2 regions of the Psychrobacillus sp. FSL H8-0484 genome follow, and region 1 is predicted to be linked to the other one. Evidence: predicted binding sites of a transcription regulator. Region 1 holds the regulator's gene; the other holds the start of a gene.
What was found. Region 1 encodes LexA, which represses DNA repair genes until DNA is damaged. Its sites were predicted from a motif close to CGAACATATGTTCG; they were not measured.
Positions count from the first base shown of each region.

Region 2: uvrB (excinuclease ABC subunit UvrB) is a predicted target of LexA. The motif match lies at 11,002-11,015, and genes of this name have one in related genera.

Region 1 covers NZ_JBBOSZ010000001.1:1,478,277-1,493,360, forward strand. The annotation lists gene MHH81_RS06825 (undecaprenyl-diphosphate phosphatase) at 1-625, shown strand, start outside; gene MHH81_RS06830 (hypothetical protein) at 1,161-1,385, shown strand; gene MHH81_RS06835 (substrate-binding periplasmic protein) at 1,404-2,216, shown strand; gene MHH81_RS06840 (amino acid ABC transporter permease) at 2,235-2,876, shown strand; gene MHH81_RS06845 (amino acid ABC transporter ATP-binding protein) at 2,890-3,636, shown strand; gene MHH81_RS06850 (OsmC family protein) at 3,657-4,082, shown strand; gene MHH81_RS06855 (excalibur calcium-binding domain-containing protein) at 4,245-4,508, opposite strand; gene lexA (transcriptional repressor LexA) at 4,754-5,374, opposite strand; gene yneA (cell division suppressor protein YneA) at 5,552-5,869, shown strand; gene MHH81_RS06870 (YneB family resolvase-like protein) at 5,866-6,513, shown strand; gene MHH81_RS06875 (DUF896 domain-containing protein) at 6,579-6,812, shown strand; gene tkt (transketolase) at 6,900-8,900, shown strand; gene MHH81_RS06885 (YneF family protein) at 9,051-9,272, shown strand; gene MHH81_RS06890 (alpha/beta hydrolase) at 9,474-10,403, opposite strand; gene MHH81_RS06895 (hydroxymethylglutaryl-CoA lyase) at 10,415-11,311, opposite strand; gene MHH81_RS06900 (acetyl-CoA C-acetyltransferase) at 11,497-12,678, shown strand; gene MHH81_RS06905 (YqkE family protein) at 12,847-13,107, shown strand; gene MHH81_RS06910 (hypothetical protein) at 13,872-14,210, shown strand; gene MHH81_RS06915 (aldo/keto reductase) at 14,412-15,084, opposite strand, start outside.
Region 2 covers NZ_JBBOSZ010000001.1:3,193,451-3,208,534, forward strand. The annotation lists gene MHH81_RS15600 (acyltransferase) at 240-749, opposite strand; gene ppaX (pyrophosphatase PpaX) at 746-1,402, opposite strand; gene MHH81_RS15610 (nucleoside recognition domain-containing protein) at 1,399-2,337, opposite strand; gene lgt (prolipoprotein diacylglyceryl transferase) at 2,361-3,170, opposite strand; gene hprK (HPr(Ser) kinase/phosphatase) at 3,195-4,130, opposite strand; gene MHH81_RS15625 (N-acetylmuramoyl-L-alanine amidase) at 4,263-4,802, shown strand; gene MHH81_RS15630 (DUF4097 family beta strand repeat-containing protein) at 4,839-5,975, opposite strand; gene uvrA (excinuclease ABC subunit UvrA) at 6,059-8,947, opposite strand; gene uvrB (excinuclease ABC subunit UvrB) at 8,954-10,936, opposite strand; gene MHH81_RS15645 (IDEAL domain-containing protein) at 11,109-11,339, opposite strand; gene MHH81_RS15650 (competence protein ComK) at 11,520-12,068, shown strand; gene MHH81_RS15655 (hypothetical protein) at 12,065-12,430, opposite strand; gene MHH81_RS15660 (EAL and HDOD domain-containing protein) at 13,341-14,570, opposite strand; gene MHH81_RS15665 (enoyl-CoA hydratase-related protein) at 14,729-15,084, shown strand, end outside.

The DNA of each region.
Region 1 (15,084 bases):
TAGGAAGGATTTAGTACGTTTAATAGTGAACTGTTTGTTATATGTTCAAACAAAAAATGGCAAGTATAAAAGTGATTTTCTATTTATTATTTATATCATCATTGGAACAATTCCTGCAGCTGTTTTAGGAGTACTTTTTAACGAAGTTATTTCAGATCTCCTTACTAATATAAAAACAATTGCCTTCACCTTGTTTGTGACCGGTATAGCCTTATGGGTCATTCGAAACTTTAGGGGCGTAAAACGAGACAAAGATATTGGAGTAAAGGATGCTTTTATTGTTGGGTTAGCACAAGCGATTGCACTTGTACCAGGTATTAGTCGTTCAGGTGCTACCGTTATAGCCTCCGTTGCATTAGGGATGAAACAAGAAACAGCATTACGGTATTCATTTATGCTATACATTCCAATCAGTTTAGGCGGATTAGTTCTTGGTATTTCAGATTTGATGAATGAACCCGTAGAAAGTACTTTGGTTTTACCGTATATCATGTCCTTTATTGTTACAATCATCATGACGTATATTGCGATGAAGTGGTTTATGGGGATTATGAGAGATGGTAATTTAAAATATTTTGCTTACTATTGTTTTGCAGCTAGTATCATACTTTTAATACTTTCTTGATTTGCCTTTTCTTCGTGTAAAGATAAGTGAGTTTAATAGGAAAATAACAATGAATAGCATCCCATAAGGTGTTCTTTTTTCGTTTTATTTTTTCTTGTTAATTTTTTAGAAGTTAACATTTTGTGTCAAAAGGAACGAGTCTATCCTCGATGCATAAAACCATTTTCTTCGTTGCGTTGTTAGTTTGAGAAATTGACTTATCCTCTTTGGATAGGTCTTTTTTTGTACGTTTGTTCAGATAAAAGAGAAACGTACATATGAAGAAAAGATTTTGATACAAAATGATGATATTTTAAATTGTTCTGGGGAATAATTAAGGTAGAGTTATTCAGTATAACTTAATGTGAGAAATTATATTTATAATCATTCCCTTAAAACTCAAAAAGGTTGAAAAATCTGAATAAGTTAGAGTATTTGACTAATCTATAGTAATCTTATAGGATTTGATTGACTAATGAATCAGTCTAGGGAGAATATGTACGATGGAGAACCATCAACCGTCTTTACAGCAACAAGTTGAAACGATAAAAAAGATATGCAAGAAGCTTTTGCACAAAATATTCAAAGAGCTTCAGAACTGAATATGATGCCACGCCCTATAGACCCTGAATTACAATCGGTATTTGTTTTGAGTTTGTTAGAGGGAGTATTATCACGATGGTTATTTCAATCTATAGACGATGAGTGGCGTCAATTGGAAATTGATGAGCTTGTTGAAAAAAACGTGCAATTTGAATTTTTTGGTTTTTTTGGAGTGTAATTTAAGGAGGAAAATAACATGAAAAAAGGTAAGTTTATCGTCGCAATTTTAACATCAGCAGCGTTACTATTAAGTGCTTGTGGTAAGGATTCCAACGTAGAAAAAGCTCAAAATTCTCTAGAAGCTATTCAAGACAAAGGGGAATTAACGGTTGGTATTATGGGGACATATGCTCCTTATAATTTTATGAATGCTGATAAAGAATACGATGGCTTTGATGTAGACATTGCAAAAGAATTAGCAAAAAGATTAGATGTTAAAGCAAAATTTGTCGCACAAGACTTCGCTGGATTAATACCTAGTTTGCAAAAAGATAAATTAGATATTTTGGTAAGCCAAGTAACTATTACAGAAGATAGAAAGAAACAAATTGATTTTACGGAACCGTATATTACAAATGAAGTAAAAGTTGTCGTAAATGCAGATAATACATCTATACAATCTGTAGAAGATTTCAAAGGCAAAAAAATCGGTGTTGGATTAGGTACGAACGATGAAGTGTACTTACGTAAAGAGTTGATGCCAAAGGTAGGAGACTTCCAAATCAACACGTACGATGATGTCATCACCACATTAAAAGATTTAGATGCTGGTCGAGTAGATGCAACGATTAATAATGTATACGCATTAAAGCCAATTATCGAAGAAAATGGTTTTAAAGTGAAATCAGTTGGAGAACCAATTAAATCAGATAAAGCGGCAGTAGCGGTTAAAAAAGGGGAGACTGAATTAGTTGATGCATTAAACAAAGCGCTCGCTGAAATGAAAGAAGACGGTACGTATAAAGAGATTTTTGTAAAATGGTTTGATGAAGAGCCACATGCTGAGTAAAGAAGGTTGGAAGTTTAAATGGATATTATCATTGATAATTTGCCCTTTTTATTGAAAGGGGCGTATTATACTTTATTAATTACAGTGGTATCTATGTTTTTCGGCTTGATTATCGGTTTGATCACAGCGATTGCTCGATTAAAGGGCAATCGTTTCTTTCGTGCAATCGCGAGAGTTTATGTATCGATTATTCGGGGAACACCGCCACTTGTGCAAATTGTAATTGTATATTTTGGTCTTGTAGATTATGGGATTGAGTTGGAGGCACTTACAGCAGCATATATCGCATTAAGTATTAATATTGGTGCATATGTATCGGAAGTATTTCGTGGGGCTATCCAAGCAGTACCATCTGGTCAAACAGAAGCAGCACTTGCGACAGGTATGACAGAGGCTCAGGCTATTCGACGGATTGTCATTCCACAAGCAATTCGTATCGCAATCCCACCACTTGGAAATACATTTGTAGGTATGTTAAAGGAAACATCATTAGTATCGGTTATTGCTGTTACAGAATTAATGCGCTCGGCACAGTTATTAGTAGCACAATACTACGTGTATATGCCGTTTTATATATCAATCGCTGTGATGTACTGGATTATGAGTACAGCATTTACATTTATATTAAACAAAATAGAGAAAAGATTATCAGTTTACTAAAGGGGGGAACGTTGTGATTCAAGCAAATGATTTATCTAAAAGCTATGATCAGCATGAGGTATTAAAACATATTTCATTGACGATTCCTGCCCACCAAGTTGTCGCTGTCATTGGTCCAAGTGGCTCAGGAAAAAGTACTTTTTTGCGCTGTTTAAACGGACTTGAAACAATTACTGGTGGATCTGTTTCTGTCAATGATCATCTACTACAAGCGACAGATAAGAAAAAGGTTCGTCAAAAAACAATTCATGCGATTCGCCAAGATACAGGTATGGTCTTTCAACAATTTAATCTGTATCCGCATAAAACAGTGATAGAAAATGTAATGGAAGCATTAATTGTCGTGAAAAACCAAACAAAACAACAATCTAGAGCAATGGCTTCACAATTGTTGAAACGTGTTGGGTTGCAGGAAAAAGAAGATGTATATCCTTCCAAACTATCAGGTGGTCAACAACAACGAGTGGCAATTGCACGTGCACTTGCAATGGAACCAAAAATCATGTTGTTTGATGAACCTACATCAGCATTAGACCCAGAACTAGTGGGAGAAGTATTAAAAGTCATGAAAGAATTAGCGGATGAAGGTATGACGATGGTCATCGTAACACATGAGATGAAATTTGCCCAAGACGCCGCTGATCGAATATTGTTTATGGCAGATGGTCAAATCGTGGAAGACTCAGAACCAAAAGTATTTTTTGCACAACCAGCGACAGAACGTGCACAGCGATTTTTGGCTAAAGTCAATGAATTCTAACTTAAGAAAGGCTGATAAAAATGGAAGTAAAAGCAATTTGGCAAGGTGGACGTGCTTTTGAAGCAAAAGGTCTTTCAGGTTATCCAATGACTATGGATGCAACACCAACTTATGGAGGGGAAGGTAAGGCACCAACACCAACAGAAATGTTACTAAGTGCTTTAGCGGGCTGTATCGGAATAGATATCACGATGATCTTGAAACCTCATTTAGAAAAGATTCAATCCATTGAAATTACAGTAGATGGCACACGACGAGAAGAAATGCCAACTGCATTTACAGCAGCTGAACTATTATTCGATGTGAAAGGGGATATCGATGCAAAAAAAGTAATACGTGCCATAAAACTTGGAGAAGAAAAGTATTGTGCAGTTTCTGCTTCTTTAAAAGCAGATATTACGCATCGATTAATCTTAAATGGTGAAGAAATAGAGATGCCAGAATAAAATAATAAGTTCTTCACTTATTCATTAAAAATTAAAACTCCCTCATTCATTTAGTTGGATGAGGGAGTTTACTTTAGATGTAAATGCTAGAAAATGATTGGCAAATAGCTTCGCAAGAATTTTCGTTAATTCGTGTGATGAGACCAGATAAGATTCATTAAATCAATTTTCACATGCAATGCCATCTTTGTCACGATCTTTGCTTTCATTTAATTTGTAAATTTCTCCAGATACTGTTGGTTTATTTTTAGTTTTGCCGCCTTTGTTTTTGACTTTGGCATCTATTGCAACTCCACCTTTATAGACTTTGTTTAGCTCAGTACAATTTTTAAAGGTTTTTTCGGCTGCATCAGTGGTTTTAGGTTCTACTGTTATTATTCCAAATATTAATAGTGTGGAAAATAGTGTTAGAATAAATCGTTTCAATTAAAAATCTCCTTTTAAGGGAAATTCCTTTTAAAGAACACCCTCATTATTATAATACATATTATATATACAATTGGTTTCATTTACCATTAAATAGTGTTTTACTAAAAACAAAACCCCTCAACCATAAAGGTAAAGGGGTTTTTTCGATGATCTAAACGAAAATGTCCACTTTTCGTTTAGATATGATATCGGCTCTACGTAATCATACGTACAATACGAGATTTTGTCAAGGTATAGTGAAATTATTGGATATTTCGGTAAACTCCTACAACTTTTCCGAGTATCGAAACTTGGTTTACGATAATTGGTTCCATTGATGAATTTTCAGGTTGTAAGCGGAAGTATGATTTTTCTTTAAAGAAACGTTTTACAGTTGCTTCATCATCCTCGGTCATTGCTACTACAATATCCCCATTGTTAGCAGATTGCTGTTGTTTAACGACAACATAATCTCCATTTAAAATTCCCGCTTCTATCATACTATCACCCATAATTTCGAGCATGAACAAATTGTCATCAGAAGTACCGAATGTTTCTGGAAGAGGGAAGAATTCTTCTACATTTTCAATTGCTGTAATAGGCATACCCGCAGTTACTTTCCCTACTAACGGAACATGAACCACACCTTGTTTTTCTGCAGTAACTCCAAAACCATCAAGTATTTCAATTGCACGTGGTTTAGTTGGGTCTCTTCTAATTAATCCTTTACTTTCAAGTCTAGCTAAATGTCCATGTACAGTTGAACTAGACGCAAGCCCTACCGCTTCCCCGATTTCACGTACGGAAGGTGGATAACCTTTTTTTCGAACTTCTTCTTTTATAAAAGCTAAAATATCTTCTTGTCTTTTAGATGCTTTTTTCAATGAGTTCACCTCTTTTTGTTAATTAATTTTTCCTATTAGAATATTTCTTAATAGTAGTATAACAGTCTCCAAAAGATTATGCAAACATAGGTTCTAAAAATCGTTGACAAAAACAAGTGTTCGTTTTATGATTAGAACATACATACCGAACAAACATTCTAATTAGGGGGATTTATAATGAATTGGATGAAAGAAAATTATTTTATAGCGCTATTTTTAGGATTAAACATTGTTTTTATGGTGACAATCCTTATTTCAAATACATTATCGACAGAAGAAGATTATCAAATTAAAATAGAACATGGCGACTCATTGTGGGAGCTTGCAAACAAATTTGGAGCTGACGAGCCAAAAGAAGCTTGGATCAATAAAGTAATGGCCATGAATAACTTGGAAACTGCCCAAATTAAAGCAGGAGATACTTTGGTTATTCCAGAGGTAAAAGAAAATTATCATTTAGATTATGGTACAGAGATAGCGGGCGATGGTAAATGAACTCAGTAATATATTGCCGTGTAAGCACGGAGAAAGAAACACAAGAGACATCATTAACAAGACAAGAGGAAGAACTAAAAGAATTTGCGGCACTACAAGGCTATGAAGTTGCTGAAGTGTTTACTGATCAACATAGTGGCTACGATATGGACCGTGATGGTTTACTTGATTTACTTACATATGTAAAAGAACATGATATTAAAGCTGTTTTTGTTCAAGATGAAACTCGAATTGGTCGTGGGAATGGTCGTATGGCTGTATTGCATCTTTTGCAGAAAACAAACACTTCTGTTTTTACTTTACAAGAAAAAGGCGTTTTAAATTTAAATGAAATGGACACTATGCTTTTAGAAATATTAGCATTGGTGGAAGAATATCAACGAAAGCTTCATAATGCCAAAATTAAACGAGGTATGAAAAGAGCAATTTCTCAGGGGTACCGCCCAGAGAAAAATTTAAAAACAAGAGGTAATCCAGAAGGAAGGGAACGTATTAATATACCTGTCGATGAGATTGTAAGACTTCGTAGAGCAGGATTAACTTATGAAGAAATATCCTCCACTTTAAAAGGGTTAGGGTTTGAAATTAGTAAAGCGACCGTTCATCGAAGATATATTGAATTTATTGAAACACACGGAGGGTAAAGACTTGCACTCTGTGTGTTTTTTCCTTACCTTTATATAAGGAATTAAATGAAAGGGTGAAAACTATGTTAAGTAAAGAAAAGTTAGCACGTATTAGTGAACTTTCGAAAAAATCAAAAACTAATGGTCTATCTATAGAAGAGGCGAAAGAACAAAGCGCGTTACGAAAAGAATACCTAGAAACATTTCGTTCTACTATGAGAGACACGATTGAGAGCGTAAAGATTGTTGACCCAGCTGGAAATGATGTTACTCCTGCAAAAGTACAGCAAGCGAGAAAAGGTAAATTTCTGAATTAATTAATCATTTCAGAAACCATTGATAATACAGACATTCTTGTCTAAACTAGTATTATAGAAAAAAATTTGTTCGAGAGGATGTCATTTATGTCATTACAATCAGATTTACTAGCAATTAATACGATCCGTACATTATCTATTGATGCGATCGATAAAGCGAATTCAGGTCATCCAGGTCTTCCTATGGGAGCAGCACCAATGGCTTATACATTATGGACAAAACATATGCGTCACAATCCAAATAACCCAAATTGGTTTAATCGGGACCGTTTTGTATTATCTGCCGGACATGGTTCAATGCTTCTTTATAGTTTGCTTCATCTTGGTGGATATGATTTACCAATGGAGGAAATTAAGAACTTCAGACAGTGGGACTCAAAAACTCCTGGACATCCAGAATTTGGGCATACTGCTGGTGTAGAAGCAACTACTGGTCCTCTAGGTCAAGGTATTGGTATGGCTGTTGGGATGGCAATGGCTGAAGCTCATTTAGCGGCAACTTATAATAAAGGTAAACATTCGATAATCGATCATTATACTTATTCACTTTGTGGTGATGGAGATTTGATGGAAGGCGTTGCAGCGGAAGCTATTTCCCTTGCTGGACATTTACAATTAGATAAGCTGATTGTGTTGTATGATAGTAATGATATTTCTTTAGATGGAGATTTACATAAATCATTCTCTGAGAAAATCGAGAAGCGTTTTGAATCTTATGGATGGAATTATATTTTAGTAAAAGATGGCAATGATATTGCTGAAATTTCTGCTGCAATCGAGAAAGCGAAAGCACAAAATGACAAACCAACAATCATTGAAGTAAAAACAGTAATCGGATTTGGTTCTCCAAACAGATCAGGTAAATCAGATGCACACGGTATGCCACTTGGTAAAGAAGAAACACTTTTAGCAAAAGCTGCGTATGAGTGGGCATTTGAAAATGATTTCTACGTACCTGAAGAAGTGTATGAAACTTTCAAGCAAGCTGCCGACCGTTTAGGAGTAGAGGAAGAATCTGCATGGAATGAAACTTTTAATGCATATGAATCGGAATTTCCTGAACTAGCTTCTACCCTAAAACAAGCAATAACAGGAGAGCTTCCTGAAAACTTTGCAGATGCGTTAAAAACGTATGAAGAGGGAACTTCTCATGCGACTCGTTCTGCATCTGGTGATGCAATTAACGCTATTGCACAAAATCTCCCTTCATTCTTTGGAGGAAGTGCAGACTTAGCAGGGTCAAACAAAACAACTATGAAGAATGCAGGAGATTTCTCTGCAACTGATTATGCTGGCAAAAATATTTGGTTCGGTGTACGTGAATTTGCAATGGGTGCTGCATTGAACGGTATGGCTCTTCATGGAGGCTTAAATGTATTTGGTGGAACATTCTTTGTCTTTAGTGATTATGTTCGTCCAGCGATTCGTTTATCCGCTTTAATGGGCCTTCCTGTTACTTATGTATTTACACATGACAGTATCGCAGTAGGGGAAGATGGTCCAACACATGAGCCGGTTGAGCATTTAGCATCTTTAAGAGCTATGCCAGGTTTATCGGTTATTCGTCCAGCTGATGCGAATGAAACTGCAGAAGCATGGAGACTTGCAGTATCTGCCAAAAATAAACCAACAGTACTAGTTCTTTCACGACAAAACTTACCGACACTAAAAGGTTCAGTGGAGCAAGCTAGCGAAGGAGTTTCTAAAGGAGCATATGTTGTTTCTCCAAACGAGAACGCTGAAGCAATCTTACTTGCAACTGGGTCTGAAGTTAGTCTTGCAGTAGAAGCTCAACAAGAACTTGCTAAAGAAGGAATTCAAGTATCTGTTGTTTCTATGCCTTCATGGGATTTATTTGAGAATCAAGATGAGGCTTACAAAAAATCAGTATTACCATCACATTTAACAAAACGTCTTGCTATTGAAATGGGATCTTCTCTAGGGTGGCATCGTTATGTTGGATTTGAAGGAGACGTAATTGCTATCGATAAATTTGGTGCAAGTGCTCCAGGTGAGATTGTCATGAAAGAATACGGCTTCTCTGTAGAGAATGTCGTTTCTAAAATGAAAAACTTACTTCAAAAATAAAAAATGGTAAGAGCAATTCGAATACTTGTCTATAAAAGTATTCGAATTGCTTTTTTATTGGAATTTATATATAGAATGCATACAGAATCTATAGTATAATTTTCATTGGTGTCTTGTACACGTAGACAAGAACGTAAAGGAGGAGAAAGTATGTTAGATACATGGATTTGGATTATAATTGTAGTAGTTGCGTTAATCGCTGGTGCAGCACTTGGATTTTTTGCAGCACGTCAATATATGATGAAATATTTGAAAGAAAATCCACCAATTAATGAACAAATGCTTCGTATGATGATGGCTCAAATGGGTCGTAAGCCTTCTGAAAAACAAGTAAAACAAATGATGAATCAAATGAATAAAATGCAAAAATAATAAAAAGCACTCGAAGTTGAGTGCTTTTTTATTTGTTTAGAGCTATTATATTTTACTGTTGTTTTAAGCATATAATTTACGTTAGAATCCGGACAGACTCCTAGCTGGAAAGCGAGACAGACAAGACCCCGCAGGCTTGTCGGTTCGCCTGCGGAAAGCAAGCGGATTCTAGTAGATGTCAACAATGTAATTTAACAGCGCCTATTTATTTAATAAATTATTTTCTAGAAGGAAATCTGCAACAACTTGTTCATATTCCTCGCTATTCTCATTAAAAGACTTAGCGTGTTCGCCAATCTCAAACATTTTAAGCTTTTTCGGGCCATTTTTCTTCTCATATAAATCTTTCGTCATTTTAGGTAAAATAAAATCATCCTGTAAGCTATGAATAAATAACACAGGCTTTTCAATGTTATCTACTACGTCAATTGGTGATACGAGATTTAACGTATAACCATCACGTATTTTTAAAAATAAATTTGCGAAACGAATAGCAAGACTGGAACGAATTGGGGTAGTTTGTGTCATAATATGATACACCTGGTCTTCAAAATCTGAAAAAGCACAATCAGAAATATAAAAATCCGCATCATCTACTATGGACCCAGCATAAAGAAGAGTAGTTGCTGCACCCATAGATTCCCCGTGGATTCCTATAATAGCTTGTTCTCCAGCACGTTCTCTTACTGCTTCTAAAATGGATTGCAAATCTATCTTTTCATAAAAACCGAAACTTGTTGTTTTTCCTCCAGAATCTCCATGTCGACGATGATCGTACACCACAGTGTTAAAGCCCAATCTCTCAAACATCCGAACGAATCGAAGGGAATTGATTTTGTTTTCGGTCACTCCATGACAAATAATAACGTAATTGTTTGTTTGTAATGGTTCTAGAAAAATTGCTTTTAACGAGTATCCATTTTTAGACTCTATCCACTGTTCTGTTTTATTGACAGTGTTATACCATACTTCGTCCAATCGTTTTGAGGTAATTTCTCGATTTAAGATAAAGTCATATTCTTTTTTCTTCATATACATTAGCTTATTCGTCACAAAAAAACCAAAAACAGTAGCCATTGCTGTAAGAACGCTTGTAAAAATACTCGTCCAAACGATTACTCTTTTTTTCATTCTCTCAACTCCTACTTGCTTTTGGATAGTTTATACATCCCCGTTTCAATTGGGCGAGATACAAATGGTTCAATTGTATCTACAGCTTCTATTAATAAATCGAGGTCAATATTCGTTTCAATATTCATTTGTTCTAGCATATTCACAACATCCTCGGTTGCTACATTTCCAGTTGCTCCAGGTGCAAAAGGACAACCTCCCAATCCACCGGTAGAGGTGTCAAATCGGTTAACCCCCGCTTGAAGTGCAGCCAAAATATTAGCTAGTCCCATTTTTCGAGTATCATGGAAATGAGCTGTAATGAGTGTGTTTGGAAATTCTTTTAGTAAGGCATCAAATAGATAATAACTTTCTTTTGGATTTGCCATTCCTATTGTATCCGCAACACTTAGTTCGTTTACACCCCAAGAAACAAACTTTCTACATAATTCGATTGTTTTTTTGGAATCAATTGCTCCTTCATATGGACAATGAAAAGCTGTAGATATGCATGCACGTACAAAAATCCCTTGTTCTAGTAGTTTTCCCACAATTGGTTGAAGTTCATCCATACTTTCTTGCGTTGTTTTATTAATATTTTTCTTATTAAAGCTATTAGATACCCCAACAAAAACAGCAAAGCTGCTAGCGTTAGCTTGTATTGCAAGTTCGACGCCTTTTTCATTTGGTGTTAACACAAATTGTCGTCCTACTTTTTTAGCGTTAGCAACAATTTCTTGGGCATCTTTCATTTGTGGAACCCATTTTGGTGATACAAATGAGGTCAATTCCATCTCTTCCACCCCAGCCAATTGGAGCTTTTCAATAAATGCTAATTTTACCTCTGTAGGCACTTCACTTTTCTCGTTTTGTAGTCCATCTCTCGGTCCTACCTCGATAATTGTCACTTTATTTGGTAAACTAAACATAATCATCCCTCCCTCTTATATTGTAAGGAATGGATGGCTAAACAAGCAAATTTTATTCTAATTTAATAGAATAAGATTAAACCCTCCGGCAGATTTCACAGATTTGAGACTGTGACGAGAGCTTGGCGTAGGAGTAAATAAGGTAAATAGGATTTGAATTTAGGGGAAAATGAGGAGGAAGTAACGTGACAAATGAAGTAGTGATTGTTAGTGCAGTAAGAACTGCAATTGGGTCATTCCAAGGTGCGTTAAAAGATGTACCTGCAACAAAATTAGGGGCAATAGTAATTGAAAAAGCGTTGGAAAAAGCTGGGGTGTCAAAGGAAGTAGTAGATGAAGTGATAATGGGGAATGTCCTTCAAGCAGGTCTTGGGCAAAATCCAGCAAGACAAGCGTCCATTCAAGCAGGGTTACCACAATCTGTATCGGCACTTACCATTAATAAGGTATGTGGCTCTGGTTTAAAAGCAATTCATCTCGCAACTCAAGCAATTATTGCTGGTGATGCAGATATTATTGTAGCAGGTGGAATGGAGAACATGAGCCAAGCTCCTTATTTGTTAAAAAATGCGAGAGATGGCTTCCGTATGGGTGATCAAAAAGTTGTGGATAGCATGATTTCAGATGGTTTATGGTGTGCATTTAATGATTATCATATGGGAATTACAGCCGAAAACTTATGTGATCAATATAGCATTACAAGAGAAGAGCAAGACGCATTCTCTGCACGTTCACAGGCAAGAGCAGCAACAGCAATTGAAGAAGGAAAATTTCGGGATGAGATCGTCCCTGTAGAAATTCCACAGCGAAAAGGCGATCCAATCATATTTGATACGGATGAATATCCGAAAAAAGACTCTACGCAAGAAAAATTAAGTGGTCTTCGTCCAGCATTTAAAAAGGATGGATCTGTCACTGCGGGAAATGCTTCTGGTATTAATGATGGAGCCGCTGCAGTAGTCGTGATGTCTAAAGCAAAAGCAGATGAGTTAGGATTAAAACCTCTTGCGACAATCGTTGCAAATGCATCTGCAGGTGTAGATCCAAGTATTATGGGAATCGGACCAGTGGAGGCAGTGAAAAAAGTATTGAACAAATCAAAAATTTCACTTGCGGATATTGATTTAATTGAAGCAAATGAAGCTTTTGCTGCCCAATCGATTGCTGTTGATAGAGAACTAGTCTTTAATCATGATAAACTAAATGTAAATGGTGGAGCTATTGCTTTAGGCCATCCAATTGGTGCAAGTGGAGCACGTATTTTTGTATCTTTACTTCATGAAATGGAGAAACAGGATGCAAAAACTGGACTTGCAACACTTTGTATCGGTGGTGGGCAAGGAGTAGCAACAATCGTTACACGATAAGAAAAGCGGAAGCGACTTGCTAAGCCTCGACAAGAAACGTTCTTCTGCGACGAGCTTGCGCAAGCAGGAAATTGGCATTTGACCTCGAGGGGCTAGGCGCTGCAACTAGACAGTAGCTAAGGAAGAAGGTTATACTTTCTTATATTTTTACTAAAGTAGGTGAACATTTTGGCGAAGAAAAAACAGAGACAACAACAGCGGCAAGTAAAACCTTCTGCTCCAAAGGAAGAAGGAAACGGTCTATTCGATCAACTTTCATCTGATGTACTTGCTAAACTAAAAGAAACAAAGAAACAACTAGTGGCAGTGGAGCAAGAGAAAGAGGAAGAGCGACAAGCACAATTGGCTTTTGAGAAGAAGCAAAAAGAAAAAAATAAATCATTTGAAGAACTACTGGATGAATATGGTTATGGTGGTTCAAAGTTTTAATCAATGGCTCTGTTAAATTAGACTATTGTTTTCTAGAAGAATAGATTTTGTGATGAAAATCGACGAGACTTCTGCGGAAAAACGGGCTGCCTAGACCCCATAGCGGGCTTATAAGAACAAATCCGTTGCCTCATCCATGTGGCAACGGATTTTCGTTTGTCGGCTACGCCTTTCGACGTAGAAGGGGCGCAGTGACCAACATCCTTTTGCACCGAGAAGTCTTGGCAGTTCGAACGCGGAAAGCGAGCGGATTTTCGGTAGCTAACAACATCATTTTTTAAAAGAGCCTAATCAAAAAACGATAAGCTTTGGTAAATGGTCTTTTTGATGAAATAAAAACAATATATAGAGCGAATAAATGGGGCTGTCCAATAAGCCCATAAATTGAAGCAGGTGTAGAAAAACGAGTCTTTTTCTACACCTGTTTTTTGTATACTTTTTATAAAACTACTATTTTTTGTAGGCAATTGAATGTAATGGAAGACGGCGACTCCAGCGGGAATAGCGTGAGCTGAAGGCCCCGCAGGAGCGAAAGCGACGAGGAGACTGAAGCCATGCCCGCGGAAAGCGTCCGTCTGGAACGGGAATCAATACATTGGAAAAGGGACCATCTCTCAGTTACTATATGACTTTAGGGACAGCCCCATTTATTTTTGGTGTTTTGGCAGAATAATAAAAGTTCCCAAGTCATTGGGCAGAATAAGCATATAGTAATTAATAGGTAAATTATACATGGGCGATCATACAATAAAGGGGAGATAACATTGGGTTTTCAAAACCCGTTTATTGACAATAACAATAACAATAATTCGAGTAATAATAACAGTTCACAAAACTTTGGACCGTTGCTCGCTCTTTGGGGTACTGTAGTATCCACATTAGGGGATACAATGCAAGTAATTGGAGGAGCAATTGCAATTGAAGAGAGTAATATTGCCGACCAACAGCAGCAACAAGAACTGCAAAACCTGCAAAGTCAAATTGATGAATTAAAGAAGGCTCAAACAAGCCCAGACATAGATAAGTTCAACAAATTGTTAGAGCTAGTCCTTAACCGTTTAGAACCGGCAGACAACCCAAAAAAGAGCACTAACCATAAATAGAATGAATGATGGAATGAACTACCCAAAATGAAATACATTTTACCAAGAATATTAGACTGTGTACTAACCAAAATAGAAATTTTTTAGAAGATCTTCATTTTGAATAGGAGATCTTTTTTTCGTGGCTTCATATATACGGTAAACGACAAAAAGCTCTTAGGTGACATCACGCTAGGAGCTTTATACCATGTAAACATATGATTAAACTCTATGCTCTGTATATACATCTTGTTTCGTAATCTGGTTAACTTTTTGCAATAGGTCTTCCGAAACATGCACATCGTATGCTTCGATGGATTCTAGAAGCTGTTCACTACTACTTGCACCAATAATCATTGAACCTGTCACTTTTCTTTGTAATACATACTTAAGTGCAACGGAAGTAATAGGGGCATTTAAAGATTGTAATTGTTCGATAGTCTCCATTAATTCCGCATTAGAGTATGACAAATATTCATTGGTTTTATTTGCGCGATTTAGCCCGTCTGCAGTTAATAATCCTTTAGCCAGTGTTCCGCGACTAAACAAGGAAGCGTCATTATTCTCCAATAATGAAAACCATTCTTCTGGTCTTCTATCTAGTAAACTATATTGCATCATAACGGAGACAGCATTGCTTTTTTGTAAAAAACGATTAATCACAGTTGGTCGAATAGAGGAGATACCATATTCGCGGATAAGTCCTTCCTTTTTCAGTGATTCCATCGTATCGATCACTTCATCGACATCATCTTCCATTGTTCCTCCGTGTAATTGATACACATCAATATAATCAGTTTGCAGACGCTTTAATGACTCGTGAACTGCTGCAGTTATCCATTTCCTCGATGGATCCCAATTCCATCCTTCTCCTGATTCCTTCATGCGATTGCCG
Region 2 (15,084 bases), 1.7 Mb from region 1:
TTTCCGCGGGGTGAGCGATAAGCCATCACCGCCGCACGCGTCGTTTGTGATGGCTTATCTGTCTCACTCATCCCGCTGGAGTCGCCGCCTGCCGCTTCAATCAACAAAATGTTACATGCTCGTATGTTAACGACAAAGTACTATTTATGAAATTAAAACAACTTCCTAATTAATCAGACCAAAGTAAAAAGCTATTCTACCTTAGTCTGTTTATCTAAGAAGAATAGCTTTCATTGTTGTTATTTATTATTTCGTTCGATCATTTGTTCTTTCGTATAAATAATACGCATTGGATTTCCTCCGACAAAACAGCCTTCTGGAACGTCCGCATTCACAAGTGTTGCAGCAGAAACAATTGCATCATTACCAATTGACACCCCTGGCAGTATGGTAGTATTTGCGCCTATTAATACTCGATCACCAATAATGACATCACCTATTCGATACTCATCTATTAAATATTCATGCGCTAATATCGTGGTATTATACCCAATAATGGAGTTGTCACCTACTTTAATACGCTCCGGAAACATCACATCCACCATCACCATTAACGCAAATGATGTTTCTTTTCCTACTTCCATCTTTAGAAATGAACGATAAAAAAAGTTTTTCCAGCTTAAAAAAGGTGAGTATCTCGCTGCTTGAATAAAGATAAAGTTTTTGACTACCTTCCAAAAAGGGACTGTATCAAACACATGCCAGAGAGAATTTGCTCCGCTTACAGGATATCTTTCCGTTCTCCTCATACTTGCTGACCTCTTGCAATATATAGAAGTTCACTAATATGATGAATCATATATGTAGGCTCATAGGTTGCTAAAAATGCTTCTCCTTTTATCGACCAAGACACAGCCGCTGTGTCCACTCCCGCTCTTTGTCCTCCAACGATGTCATGAAAATTATCACCAATCATCAACGCATTCTCTTTTTCGACTCCTAATCTTTCCATTGCAAGCTCTAGCGGTTCAGGATCGGGTTTTGTGTGTTTAACATCATCCAGTCCTACAATTGTGTCGAATAATGATTCACAATTTATTAGCCTAAGTCCTCTTTCGATCATAACTCTTCTTTTTGTCGATATGATCGCTAACTTATATCCTTGTTCTTTTAGTTTGTGTAATGTTTCGACAACCCCGTCAAAAGGTGTTACCATTCCATCGTGGTGTTCAATGTTCCAAGCACGATAAGATGCTATTAGTGATTCCGTTAAGGAAGGATCAATTGCATCAAACGTTTCTTGTAAAGATGGACCAAGAAAAGGTATAACCGCGTCTCTATCATATTTCCCAGGAAATCTTTCTCCTAAAACATGTAAAAAAGATTCGATGATTAGCTCATTTGTATTTAATAAAGTTCCATCTAAATCAAATAATAATGCTGTATATGCATTTTTCTTCATGATGTTACCACTTCCTCATGTTTTCTTTGCTCCGATTTTCGCCATATATAGGCGACAATTATCGTCAAAACAAATGCTGTTATTAATCTTACTAATAACAAAGGCAATATCGGGATTCCTAAGGGAACAAAAATTAATGTGTCTTCCACTACTGCGTGACAAGCAACTAGGAAGATAAATGCAAGCGTTGCGTCCTTTTTACTTACACCGTCCTCTTTCACAGCTTGAATCATGATCCCAGCGCCATATGCAAGGCCAATGACTAGTCCAGCTACAAGGGTAGGGGAAGCATTTGGTTGTATACCAATTACTTTCGTAAAAGGTGCAAGCTTTTCGGAAAACTTCTGCAAATAATTTCGATCTTTTAATAGCTGGAAGATTACCATTAAAGGAATAACAATAAGTGCCAACTGTAAAACACCAAACGTCGCTTTTTGCAGTCCGAGTAAAATTATTTCTCCCCAGCCATCTGGTATTTGTTGTGAGACACTTACTACTCCGTACTTAGCAGTCTCTCCACCACCTTGCCAGACAAGATTAATAATGATAGCTGATAAAATAGCCAATCCAAAACGGACTACTAGCACAATCCAAAGCTTCACTCCAACACGAAGTGCAACTCCTGTTTCGATAAAAATATTATGTGAAAAAGATAACATCGTAGCTAATATAAACACTTCTTTTACCGTTAATTCTAGCGAAAGTATTCCTGCAATCCCGGCATATAAATTTAGTGCGTTTCCTAAAACCAACGGAATAGCAGCCTCTCCACGAAGACCAAGTAAGCCCATAAAGGGGGATATGAAATTGATAATCCACGGTAGAACAGGAGTATACTGCAATATTACTACTATTAAAGTGATTGGAAAAATTACTTTACTTAACGTCCAAGTTGTCTTTAAACCAGCTAATAACCCTCTTTTTAATGTTCCCATGCCCATCCCCATCCCCATCTTACTTACTTATCTTGATATCGTACCACTGGTTTAATAGTCATTCTTCTATATACAAATAGAATAATGGAAATCACAACAGTCACTATGGATACAACTTGTGCTGTTCGAAGTTCTCCTATTAAATACAAACTATCTGTACGCATTCCTTCTATGAAGAATCGCCCTACAGAATACCAAGTTAAATAAAATAGGAACATTTCCCCGCGACGCAAATTAACTTTACGAAGAAGAATTAAGATAATAACACCAATTAAGTTCCATATGGATTCATATAAAAATGTCGGATGATAATATTTCCCTTCGATATACATCTGTTCGATAATCCAATTTGGAAGCATTAAGTTTTCTAAAAACGTTCTAGTTACTTCTCCACCATGTGCCTCTTGGTTCATGAAGTTCCCCCAACGTCCAATCATTTGTCCGATTAAAATACTTGGGGCCACAATATCTGTCAACTTCCAAAAAGAAGTACCTCTTTTTTTTGTAAAGAAATAGGCAGTTAAAAAGGAACCAATTAACGCTCCGTGAATCGCAATTCCACCATTCCAAATTTCGATGATTTTCTCAGGGTATTGACTGTAAAAATCCCATTTAAAGATAACATAATATATGCGTGCACTAATTATGGCGATTGGAACTGCCCAAATTAGTAGATCTGTTAAATATTCTTCATGAAAACCTCTTTTCACCATCTCACGTTGTGCCACAAGAAACGCGATGATAATTCCGAATGCAATAATTACCCCATACCAACGGACTTCGATCGGTCCAAGTGAAAAAGCCACTGGATCAATTACTTGTAATAGATTCATATAAATCTCCCTTCAGCAAATTAATTAATAATTCATTTCTTCATTTTGACTTATAACATCATCTAAACGCTTTGCAAAGTCTTCCGCAGCATTCACACCCATTCGTTTTAAGCGATGATTCATTGCTGCAACTTCAATAATTACGGCTAAATTTCGCCCTGGACGAACTGGGACTGTTAACTTTGTAATGGCCGTATTAATAATTTCCATTTTTTCTTCTTCCAGACCTAGTCGATCATAGGTCTTTTTCTCGTCCCATATTTCCAATTCAATAACGAGTGTAATTCGCTTATAACTTCGAATTGCACTTGCACCAAATAGCGTCATAATATCAATGATGCCTAAACCACGAATTTCCAACAAATGTTCGATTAGTTTCGGGGCACTTCCAACTAATGTCTCTTCGCCTTCTTGTCTAATCTCTACACAGTCATCCGCTACTAAACGATGACCTCTTTTTACTAATTCTAGTGCAGTTTCACTTTTCCCTACCCCACTTTTACCAGTGATCAGTATCCCTACTCCATATATATCTACTAACACACCATGAACGGCGGTCGTAGGAGCAAGTTTACTTTCTAAGAAGTTTGTCAGCATACTGGAAAATCTAGTAGTTGGCATACTGGTCGTTAATACAGGAACGGATTTTTCATTCGAGGCAATAATTAGTTCTTCTGGTACTTCCATCCCATGCGCAACGATAATAACGGGAGTATCTTGTGCACAAAGCTTTGTCATTCGTTCACTTTTTTCTTTTGGTTTTAATAAATCAAAAAAGGAAATCTCTGTTTTACCCAAAAGTTGTATTCGGTTGGAAGGGTAATGCATGAAATAACCTGCTATTTCAATCCCTGGTCTAGAAATATCGCTAATTGCAATATGGCGTCCAATTCCTTCTTTGCCACTTACTAATGAAAGATTGAACTTCTCTTTTATATCCTTTGTTGTCACATGAGGCATATTTCCAAACTCCTTTCATGCTCTAGCTACACCATAGTTCCTATTTTAGCATGATTATTTAAATTATTAGTATCCTTTTAACTTTTCAACTTCTATTTATTAATAGAAAGGGGGCCAAGTCTATTGAAAATCATGCTTGATGCAGGACATGGACCAGAAACACCCGGCAAGCAAACACTGGATGGGAGGATGAAAGAGTTTGAATTTAATCACACTGTAACACGATTAATAAAGAAGGAACTAGAGGGATGTGGGGTGGTAGTAATTTTAAGCCATTTAGGAGAGTCTGACATCCCCCTTCGCGAGAGGACTGCACTTGCAAATAAACTGGGGGTACAAGTATTTATCTCCATCCATGCAAATGCTTATGGCACAACTTGGAATGAAGTAAGTGGCATTGAGACTTTTACGTATACAAAGGCTTCGGACCAATCTAAAATACTTGCTATACTTATTCAAGAATCCTTATGCTCCCTATTAAATCGTAAGGATAGAGGAATTAAGCAAGCAGATTTTGCCGTCGTCCGAGACACGAAAATGCCTTCAGTACTAGTAGAATGTGGTTTCATGACAAATAAAGAAGAAGCAGAATTGTTGCAAACCGAACAATACCGACTCCTCTGTGCTAAAGCAATTACCTTTGCTATTCTTTCCTGGAAAAATAAAAGCTGATGGAATCGTTTAGCGATTCCATCAGCTTCTCTAACTTTATTCGCCTTCTACTGTGTATCGCACAAGAACAGCTCCGGTTTTAGCATCCCCATAAACTCTTAACGGCTCTGCCTCGGAATCCACTATTTTAGTAAATCCTACTTTTTTATTTAATAACTGCTCTGTTTGATTCAAATGTGTTACATCAGAAAGCTGCACATCTATTCTTCCAAATTGTGTAGTAGCTTTCCCTTTTAAAGACACGTCTTTCGGTACATATAATTCGACGGTTCCCGCAACTGCAGTTCCTTCTATTTTACGTGCATTCTTGTCTTTTGTCGTTAAAATGACATGTCCACTAACAGATGAACCTTCCACTTCTTTCAATTTTCCATCAACATAGATTCGACCATTCACCGTTTCTACTTCGATAGAATCTCCAATAACACGTTGAACCTGAACCGATCCATTTACAGTCTCAATATCCGCTCTATGGAATGTTAATTCATCCAACTCTACTTTACCGTTTGTCGTTTTTACTTTAAATGAGTTTACTTCCAAGTTTTTTGCAAGAAACTCCCCATTAAACAAACGAGCAGTGATATGGTTGTATGCTTTCTTCGGAACATATAATGCAACTTGCACAGAAACTGTTTTCATATCACTGTACACACGCAATTTATTTCCTTCTGTAGTAAAGATAAATTCATTTGCAAAACGAGCTTTTGCTTCTTCTTCTGAAGAATTTTTGAACGATTTTACTTTTACTGTTGCATGTGTATACGGTTCATCGGAAGAGTGGATCTCAATTTTCCCATTCGCAATATTAATCGAAATGTCATCAAAGGCTATATCCTCTTTTACAAGCTTTTCTTCAAATATAACAGGCTCTCCAAATGGCATTTCAAAATCAAAATCTTTCATTTTATCTACAGTTCCTTGCATAAAGTGCATAAAACGCTCACCCATTACAGTAAAATCACGTTTTAAATCTTCTATAAAATCGGCATTTTGTTGTTTGTTCTGTGATTTTGATTGTTCATTAGTTGTTTGTTCCTGTTTTAGTTCTTCATTTACTTGTGGAGTTGCTGGTGTTGATTGTTTGCCAAGTTCTTCTAAAAGTGCTAATGCTTCTTGTGCAGTAATCGTGCCATTTTCAACCATATCTAAAATACGTTTACGTTCTTCTTGCATAGTGAAAATCCTCCTCATAAGTTTAAAGTATGATGCAATTTGCTTACGTTAACTTATACGATAAAATTTCCAAAAAGTTTCATTTACGTTGTAACGGTATTCTTTTTCTTATTAGATGCTTTGGTAACGACTTCAGCCATTCTTTTTCGATCGCGCTCTAGTATGGTTTTTAAATATCTACCTGTATACGAATCTTTACTTGCGGCTATATCTTCGGGTGTTCCAACTACCAAAATGGTTCCACCCTTATCTCCACCTTCTGGTCCAAGGTCAATTAAGTAATCCGCTGTCTTAATGACATCTAGATTATGTTCAATCACAAGTACAGTATCTCCGCTTTCCACTAAACGCTGCAGTACTACAAGTAAACGGGCGATATCATCGACATGTAACCCAGTCGTTGGCTCATCTAAAATATAAAATGATTTTCCGTTGGAGCGTTTATGCAGTTCGGAGGCTAGCTTTACACGCTGAGCCTCTCCTCCTGAAAGAGTCGTGGCTGGTTGTCCTAGTTCCATATAGCCTAAGCCTACATCGAAAAGCGTTTGTATCTTTCTACTAATTTTCGGATGATTCTCAAAAAATACAAGTCCGTCTTCTATGGTCATTTTTAATACATCCGCAATGTTTTTTCCTTTGTAATGTACTTCTAATGTTTCACGATTGTATCGTTTGCCATGGCATACTTCACAAGGTACATACACATCTGGTAAGAAGTGCATTTCTATTTTAATGATGCCATCCCCACGACAAGCTTCACAGCGACCACCTTTTACATTAAAACTAAATCTACCTTTTTTATATCCTCTTACTTTTGCTTCATTTGTCGTCGCAAAAAGATCTCGAATATCATCAAACAGTCCTGTATACGTAGCAGGATTTGATCTAGGTGTACGTCCGATTGGAGCCTGATCAATATCAATCACTTTCTCCAGTACTTCGATTCCTTCAATCCCTTTATTAGCTCCCGGTTTCACCTTTGCGCGATTCAATTTTTGGGCAAGTGATTTATATAGAATTTCATTCACCAATGTACTCTTTCCTGAACCAGATACTCCAGTTACTGCCGTAAATACTCCTAATGGAATGTCCACACTTACATTTTTTAAGTTATTTTCGGATGCACCTTTAATTTTAATATAACGACCATCTGACTTTCTTCTTTCCATTGGAAGAGGGATAAATTTTTCTCCACTTAAGTACTGACCAGTGAGGGATTTTTTGTTTTTCATTACTTGTTCAGGTGTACCTGCTGCAACAATTTCTCCACCATGAATTCCAGCTCCAGGTCCAACATCGATTAAATAATCAGCAGCCATCATTGTATCTTCATCATGCTCGACTACAATTAGTGAGTTACCTATATCACGCATATTTTTAAGTGTTTCGATTAAGAGATCATTATCTCGCTGATGCAATCCAATGGAAGGCTCATCTAAAATATATAACACCCCTGAAAGTCTTGACCCTATTTGTGTTGCTAATCGGATTCGCTGTGCTTCTCCGCCTGATAGCGTACCTGATGCACGGTTTAATGTTAAGTAATTAAGACCAACATTTTCTAGGAAACCAAGCCGCTCGTTTATTTCTCTTAGTACTAATCGAGCAATTTGCATATCTTTTTCAGATAGCGATAGCTGGTTGAAAAACCTATTTGCCTCTTCAATGGAAAACTGAGTTACTTGGCCTATATGCAAGGAATCTACTTTTACCGCCAATGTTTCTTCCTTTAAACGATAGCCTTTACAACTTGGACAATCATGCTGAGCCATATATTTTTCCATCTGTTCACGAATGTAGTCAGAAGAAGTATCTTTGTAACGACGCTCAATATTGGAAAGTACGCCTTCAAATTGAATTAAATTATCTCGAACTTGTCCAAACTCATTTTCATAACGAAAACGGATATTATCCTCACCTGATCCATACATAATTTTGTTCCACTGATCTATTGGCAATTTTTCTACCGGAACATTCATTTTTATTTTGTAATGCTTGCAGACAGCCTCTAATAATTTCGGGTAATATTGTGAGCTTGTCGGCTGCCAAGCAACAATTGCTCCCTCCGCAAGGGTTAAGCTTTTATCCGGCACAACTAGTTCTGGATCTACTTCTAGCTTTGTTCCAAGTCCATCACAATCGGTACATGCACCGAATGGACTGTTAAAGGAAAACATTCTTGGCTCTAACTCTCCAATAGAAAATCCGCATATCGGACAGGCATGATGTTCACTAAATAGAATTTCTTCATGCTCCATCACATCAATTAAAACGCGTCCCTCTGCAAGGCGTAATGCTGATTCAATAGAATCACTCAACCTTGCAGCAATTCCTTCTTTCATCACAATTCGGTCTATGACCACTTCAATATTGTGTTTTTTATTTTTATCTACATTAATATCATCATCTAAATCAATTAACTCTCCGTCTACTCGAACACGTACAAAGCCTTGTTTTTTCATATCTTCGAGCAACTTTACATGCGTCCCTTTTCGTCCCGATACAACTGGCGCAAGAACTTGCATTTTGGTTCTTTCAGGATACTCGCTCAAAAGGTCTACCATTTGCTCAATGGTTTGAGACGATATTTCCGTCCCATGCTTAGGACAAATTGGTTTCCCCACACGCGCATAGAGCAAGCGTAAATAATCATAAATTTCAGTTACCGTTGCTACAGTAGAACGAGGATTTTTACTTGTCGTTTTTTGATCAATTGAAATAGCTGGAGAAAGACCCTCTATAACATCCACATCTGGTTTATCCATTTGACCTAAAAATTGTCTTGCATATGCCGACAATGATTCTACGTATCTGCGTTGGCCCTCGGCATATATAGTATCGAATGCTAAGGAAGACTTTCCGGAACCAGACAATCCCGTCATTACAACTAGTTTATCTCTTGGTATTTTTAAACTAATATCTTTTAAATTATGTGCACGAGCACCTTGAATAATAATCTCTTGGTTTTTCAACAATTCTCATCCTTCCAGCTTCAATTCCAAAATCGCATCACGTAATTCCGCTGCACGTTCAAAATTAAGTGCTTTTGCAGCATCCTTCATTTCTTTTTCAAGATTTACTAATAGTGCACCTTTTTCTTCTTTTGTTAAGGTTTTTCCACTCGTTAACTGCTGTGCATAACTCGCTTCTTCTTCCGCCACTTGTGATGCACGAATAACTTCTCTAATTTTCTTTTCAATTGTTTTCGGTGTAATTCCATGCTTTTCGTTGTATTCCATTTGAATTGAACGACGACGCTTCGTTTCATCGATTGCTTTACGCATAGAATCGGTTATTTTATTTGCATACATAATTACTTCGCCGTTCGAGTTTCTAGCTGCACGACCAATTGTTTGAATTAGTGAACGCTCTGAACGTAAAAATCCTTCTTTATCTGCATCTAAAATGGCTACAAGAGACACTTCCGGTAAATCTAGCCCTTCTCTCAACAAATTAATCCCAATGAGTACATCATATGTCCCTAATCGAAGCTCTCTTAAGATCTCAATCCGCTCTAACGTTTTTATTTCAGAATGTAAATACTGCACTTTAATGCCGATTTCTTTTAAATAATCCGTCAAATCTTCCGACATTTTCTTCGTCAATGTCGTAATAAGTACACGCTCATCTTTAGCTGCCCGTTCGTGTATTTCATTGATTAAATCATCAATTTGGCCTTCAATCGGCTTCAATGTAATGACTGGATCCAGTAGTCCCGTTGGACGAATAATTTGTTCCACCATTACTGGCGTATGTTCTAGCTCATATGGCCCTGGAGTTGCCGAGACAAACACAGCTTGATGAACATGCTCTTCAAATTCACTGAATGTAAGTGGTCTGTTATCTAATGCTGATGGTAACCGGAAGCCATGATTCACCAGGACGGATTTTCTAGCTTGGTCACCATTAAACATTCCTCTTACTTGAGGTAATGAAACGTGACTTTCATCTACTACTAATAAAAAGTCCTTTGGAAAATAGTCAAGCAAAGTATAGGGAGTTGCCCCTGCTTCACGGAGTGTCATATGACGAGAATAGTTTTCGATTCCTGAACAAAAGCCCATCTCTTGCATCATTTCTAAATCATAACGAGTACGTTGTTCTAGTCTTTGCGCTTCTAGTAATTTATCTTCACTGCGCATAATTTTTAGTTGTTCCTCTAGTTCTTTCTCTATGTTCTCAATGGCGATTTTCATTTTTTCTTCGCGTGTTACGAAGTGAGATGCAGGGAATATTGCTACATGTTCACGTTCTGCTAGTATTTCTCCTGTGAGCGCATCTACTTCTCGAATGCGATCAATTTCATCTCCAAAAAATTCTACTCGAAGACATTTCTCATCTCGCGATGCAGGGAAAATTTCCACAACATCCCCTCGAACGCGAAAGGCGCCTCGTGTGAAATTAATATCATTGCGTTCGTACTGAATGTCGACAAGCTTACGCAATAACTGATTTCGTTCAATTTCCATTCCGGTTCGAAGTGACACGACCATATCTCGATATTCTTCTGGATTTCCAAGGCCATATATACATGATACGGATGCGATAATGATGACATCTTTTCTTTCAAACAATGAAGATGTTGCGGAATGTCGTAGCTTATCTATTTCTTCATTGACACTTGAATCTTTTTCTATATACGTATCTGTTTGTGGCACATAAGCCTCTGGTTGAAAATAATCATAATAACTAACGAAATACTCTACGGCATTATTAGGAAAGAACTCCTTAAACTCACTATACAATTGTCCTGCAAGTGTTTTATTATGTGCCATTACAAGAGTCGGTTTATTCGTTTGTTGGATGACATTTGAAATTGTAAATGTTTTACCTGTACCAGTCGCACCAAGTAATGTTTGGTGTTTTTTTCCTTCTTTCACCCCTTTTACTAATTCCTTAATTGCTTCTATTTGATCCCCTGCTGGCTCATACGGAGCTTGCAAATCAAAAATTTGTTCCATATGTTTGCCTCCCATTATTTGAATATTTTTAGTTTAACATACTCTCTTTTTGAAAACGAATAAAACGAACATACGTTTTTTAAAGAGTAGAAATAAACAAATAGTAAAGCACCATTTTTTACATTACTAATTCTAAATCCACAAAAAAAAGCCGCTCTGCATAAGCGGCTTTTCAATTATTTAATTGGTGCAAAGCATTCGTATACTGCTCAAATGCATCTTTATCTTTTCGATCAAGTGCTTCATCTATTAACTCCAATAATCGATAACTACTTTGTTCCCGGTGGACAATGTTCAAAAACATATCTAAATATATTTCGTTCAACAATTTTTCGGCAGAGCTTTCTTTCCTAGGTTTCCCCATTGCTTTCATAAAATCTGCATATGAATATTGTTTGTCCATCTCCATCACCCCGATGCCTTTTTTTCATTATATAAAAGCTCCAGGTAACTTGCAATCATTTTGAGAAAATTTTGATTTTATAGTCAATAGTAGAAATTCCGAATATTCGTTATTTAGACTTGAATTTTTACCATATTTAACTATAATTAATGTATATTTTACTATTGAGGAGTGAGTATTATGTCTAGAAAAACAGAAGATCAACCCTTCCTTGTTTCTTTTGAAACTGCTGTACTTCAACCGATTGTCATCAATAACAAAGTTTTTACAAAGGTTGTAAATTTTTCTGGTGAATCACTAGTGATAGGCAGAAAGCCATATGATATTGTTCGTCACTCTTGTTCGTTTTACGGTTCTTCATTTCCACAGTCTGTTAGGTTATCGAGAGAGGTAATTGGAAACTATCTTAAACTTCCTATCGTTATTGCTCATGACTATGGAAACCCATGTATTCTTATTCCCATTCTTTCCCCAAAATCGGACCTAAACGTATGGTTTTCCTTTAGAGCTATTGAATCATTTGTTCCTTCTGATGATGGTTGTTCCATTGTATTAACAAATGGACAAGAGATCCAAGTTACTTCTTCTTCCAATACAATTAGCCGCCAAGTTGCATTTGCAAATATTTTAAATATGCATTTCCTTAAACGTATGAGCCATCTGTTGAATACTGGATTTATTACAACAAGAAACTCACTTCCCCCAAAAAATAAAAATTTCCTGCATTAATGTGTTTTCTCTACAATTGCTAAATACACTGTAAGTAGTTCTTCCACGCGGTTGCGGAGTCGGACATTCAAGTAACGACGATGTTCTTCATAGCCTCCATGGAAAAATACATATTCTGTGAACATGTCATCTCCTTCTCCGCGAAGAACTTTCATGCTATATCGCTTCATATAGATATGCGTCTCTTTTAATTCTTTTTGTACTTGCTTTGCGGCTTCTTCCACCATTGCTATATATGGGCGTTTCAATTTAAAAGGTCCTTGCTCAAAAATCTTGCGATCCTTCTCTAAAATAGTAAATACCATTGGGAGATAAATCATGTTTTCAAAATATGGGATAGCCTCATCTGGTATTAGCGGCATTTTTCATCCTCCTATAAAGAACGTTTGTTCTTATTTTATTGTACAACTTTTAGAGGGAAATGCAACAATTTAGATAGAACATCTTTTGGCGGAAATTGTAGAAACATCCAAGCCTTGTTCCATTCAATATGGATAATATGAAAGGCGCAAGTGCCCTTTAAGTGCAATACCTGTTTTGTATCGTTTTCGGAGGTCTTTGGACAGACTTATTGCTATATCATTACCGATTGATTTTTAATAGTGGCTGGTCGTGACTGACGTCACGACCAGCCTCTATTTTCTCGGTAATCTTATGGCGTTTGTCTGTCCGTCGCCCTCCTTCCACAGCACGAATAAGGTTAAGATCTTTTTGGATAATAAATGAAAAGATGCTTACCAACTCATAAAGGAAGCACCTGAAGATGCAATTTCAGGTGCTCTAGTACTCCTCTATACAATAGATACTAACTATTTTTTAGTCATATACTCTTTTACTAGTAGAAGAAAATTAGCAGAAAGGCTCTTCATAAAGATTCTTGTTAGCTAACAGGTCCATCCCCTCTACCTTACCTCGTATACAATCCGCTGCATTTTCCTATCGTTCTTTTAGTTGTCCTTTCTTTTTTTATGATTGATTTGAAAACATTTACTTGATTGTAGCGGCAGGCGGCGACTCCAACGGGATGAGTGAGACAGATAAGCCATCACAAACGACGCGTGAGCTGTGGTGATGGCTTATCGTTCACCCCGCGGAAAGCGACCGCCTATAACCGAAATCAACTATACTTTATTCCGTGTAAAATAAATTCCTACTTTCGTTTCCTTTAGTATTGCTCGTATTTTCTCATGTAATTCGGAATTATGAAATCGATTCACTTTCTTATCTTTTAACAAAAAAAAACTACCATCTATTTTAGGATGGCAGTTACTACTAATTTATTATCTCCGTTGCCCAACGACGAGCTTTAATGTAGAAGTCATTTAAACTGGCATGGTCAATTCCAATAGCATGTGCTCCCTCAATCATGTCATCCCAACGAACTTCATCACATGCAATGGCAAGCTCTAGAAAAAGTGTCATTTCCGTAGTATTACCCAAAAGCGTCTCTGCTACTTCATCTGTAAGTGGTAATTCTACTACTAATTGACTCATTGAGCGATGCAATAATGTATCAATTAAAGAGAACATTCCAATTAAGAAATATTCAGAAGCATTGGGTAAAAACTTCCTTCTTGCGAGCAGCTCACAAAATTTCGCTCGAAATAGAGATGCTTCAATAAGGGCCATCCCATCACCAGATTGACTTGCTTTCGATTCACGTAGCAATAATACATACAACCAATGGTTCAAATCCTCTAACCCCAGCATTAGTACTCCTTGCTTTATCGATCGAACCTTTGATTTTGTCCGAACTGCAGGGGAGTTAATCATCTTTAACACCTTAAAGGAAAGAGAAACGTCTCGCTCGATCTCATCCGAGATTTCCTCAATCGAGGCTGTTTTATCTCGCAGTAAACTAATAATCCGAAAATATTGCGCCATATTCGCTGGTATTTCCGTTCCTTTAATAATTTCAGGCTTGGCAAAAAAATAACCTTGAAAAAGCTCATAACCAGCTGCTTTCGCTTCGTAAAACTGTTCACGCGTCTCCACTTTTTCTGCGAGTAACACGATATGTGGATAATTTTTTTTCACGATTCGTTCAATTGATTGTCGTTCTGCTAAAGTGCTTAATAGAAAGTCAACTTTAATAAATTTCACTAGATTAAACAATTCATTGTAGAAAGAAACATTCTTTTGAAGGACAAAATCATCTAGAGCAATTAAATAACCAAGAGACTTTATTTCTCTAATCTTTTGAAGAATGAACGGAGTAATAGTAATATTCTCCAGAATTTCTACTACAATTCGATCCGAGGATAATTTATTTAATACTCCCTTTTCGAGTAAATTTTCAGTGAAATTAATAAAACATAATTTTTCTCCAGCTAATTCATTAATACCAATTGTGAGAAAAGAATGGGTCAGCACATCTAAAGTAGCGACATCTCCATCTACAGTTGGAAAAGCGTTATCATGACCATTTCTATATAATAATTCATATCCAAAAATATGTTCATTTTTTGTAAAAATCGGTTGTCTTGCAACAAAAATGTCCACTTGTATTCCTCGAATCCTTAAATTTCTAATAATATAATTATACCAAACTGAAAAAATAAAATCGACATATTTTACCCCTTGACGCATAGATGACAGAATACTTATAAAATGATATGTTTTGTATGTAGACAGGATTGTATTTGAAGGGGGAGTAATAAATGGAATCAATTCATTACGAACAACAGGGGAATATTGCATACGTCACTTTAAACCGACCAAAAGCATTAAATGCATTTAACTATGATATGCTTCGTGAACTAGGAGAAATTGCAGAGTCTATCCGTATCAATCCAGATATTCGCGTAGTCATTTTTACAGGAGCTGGTGATAAATCATTTAGCGTTGGTGCAGACCTAAAAGAAAGAAAAACATTAACGGAACAACGAGTAAAACGTAATATATATAAGATTGGTGAAGTATTTTCTACCATTGAAAACCTACCACAACCAACAATTGCAATGTTAAATGGCTACGCTTTTGGGGGTGGCACAGAACTTGCGCTTGCATGTGACTT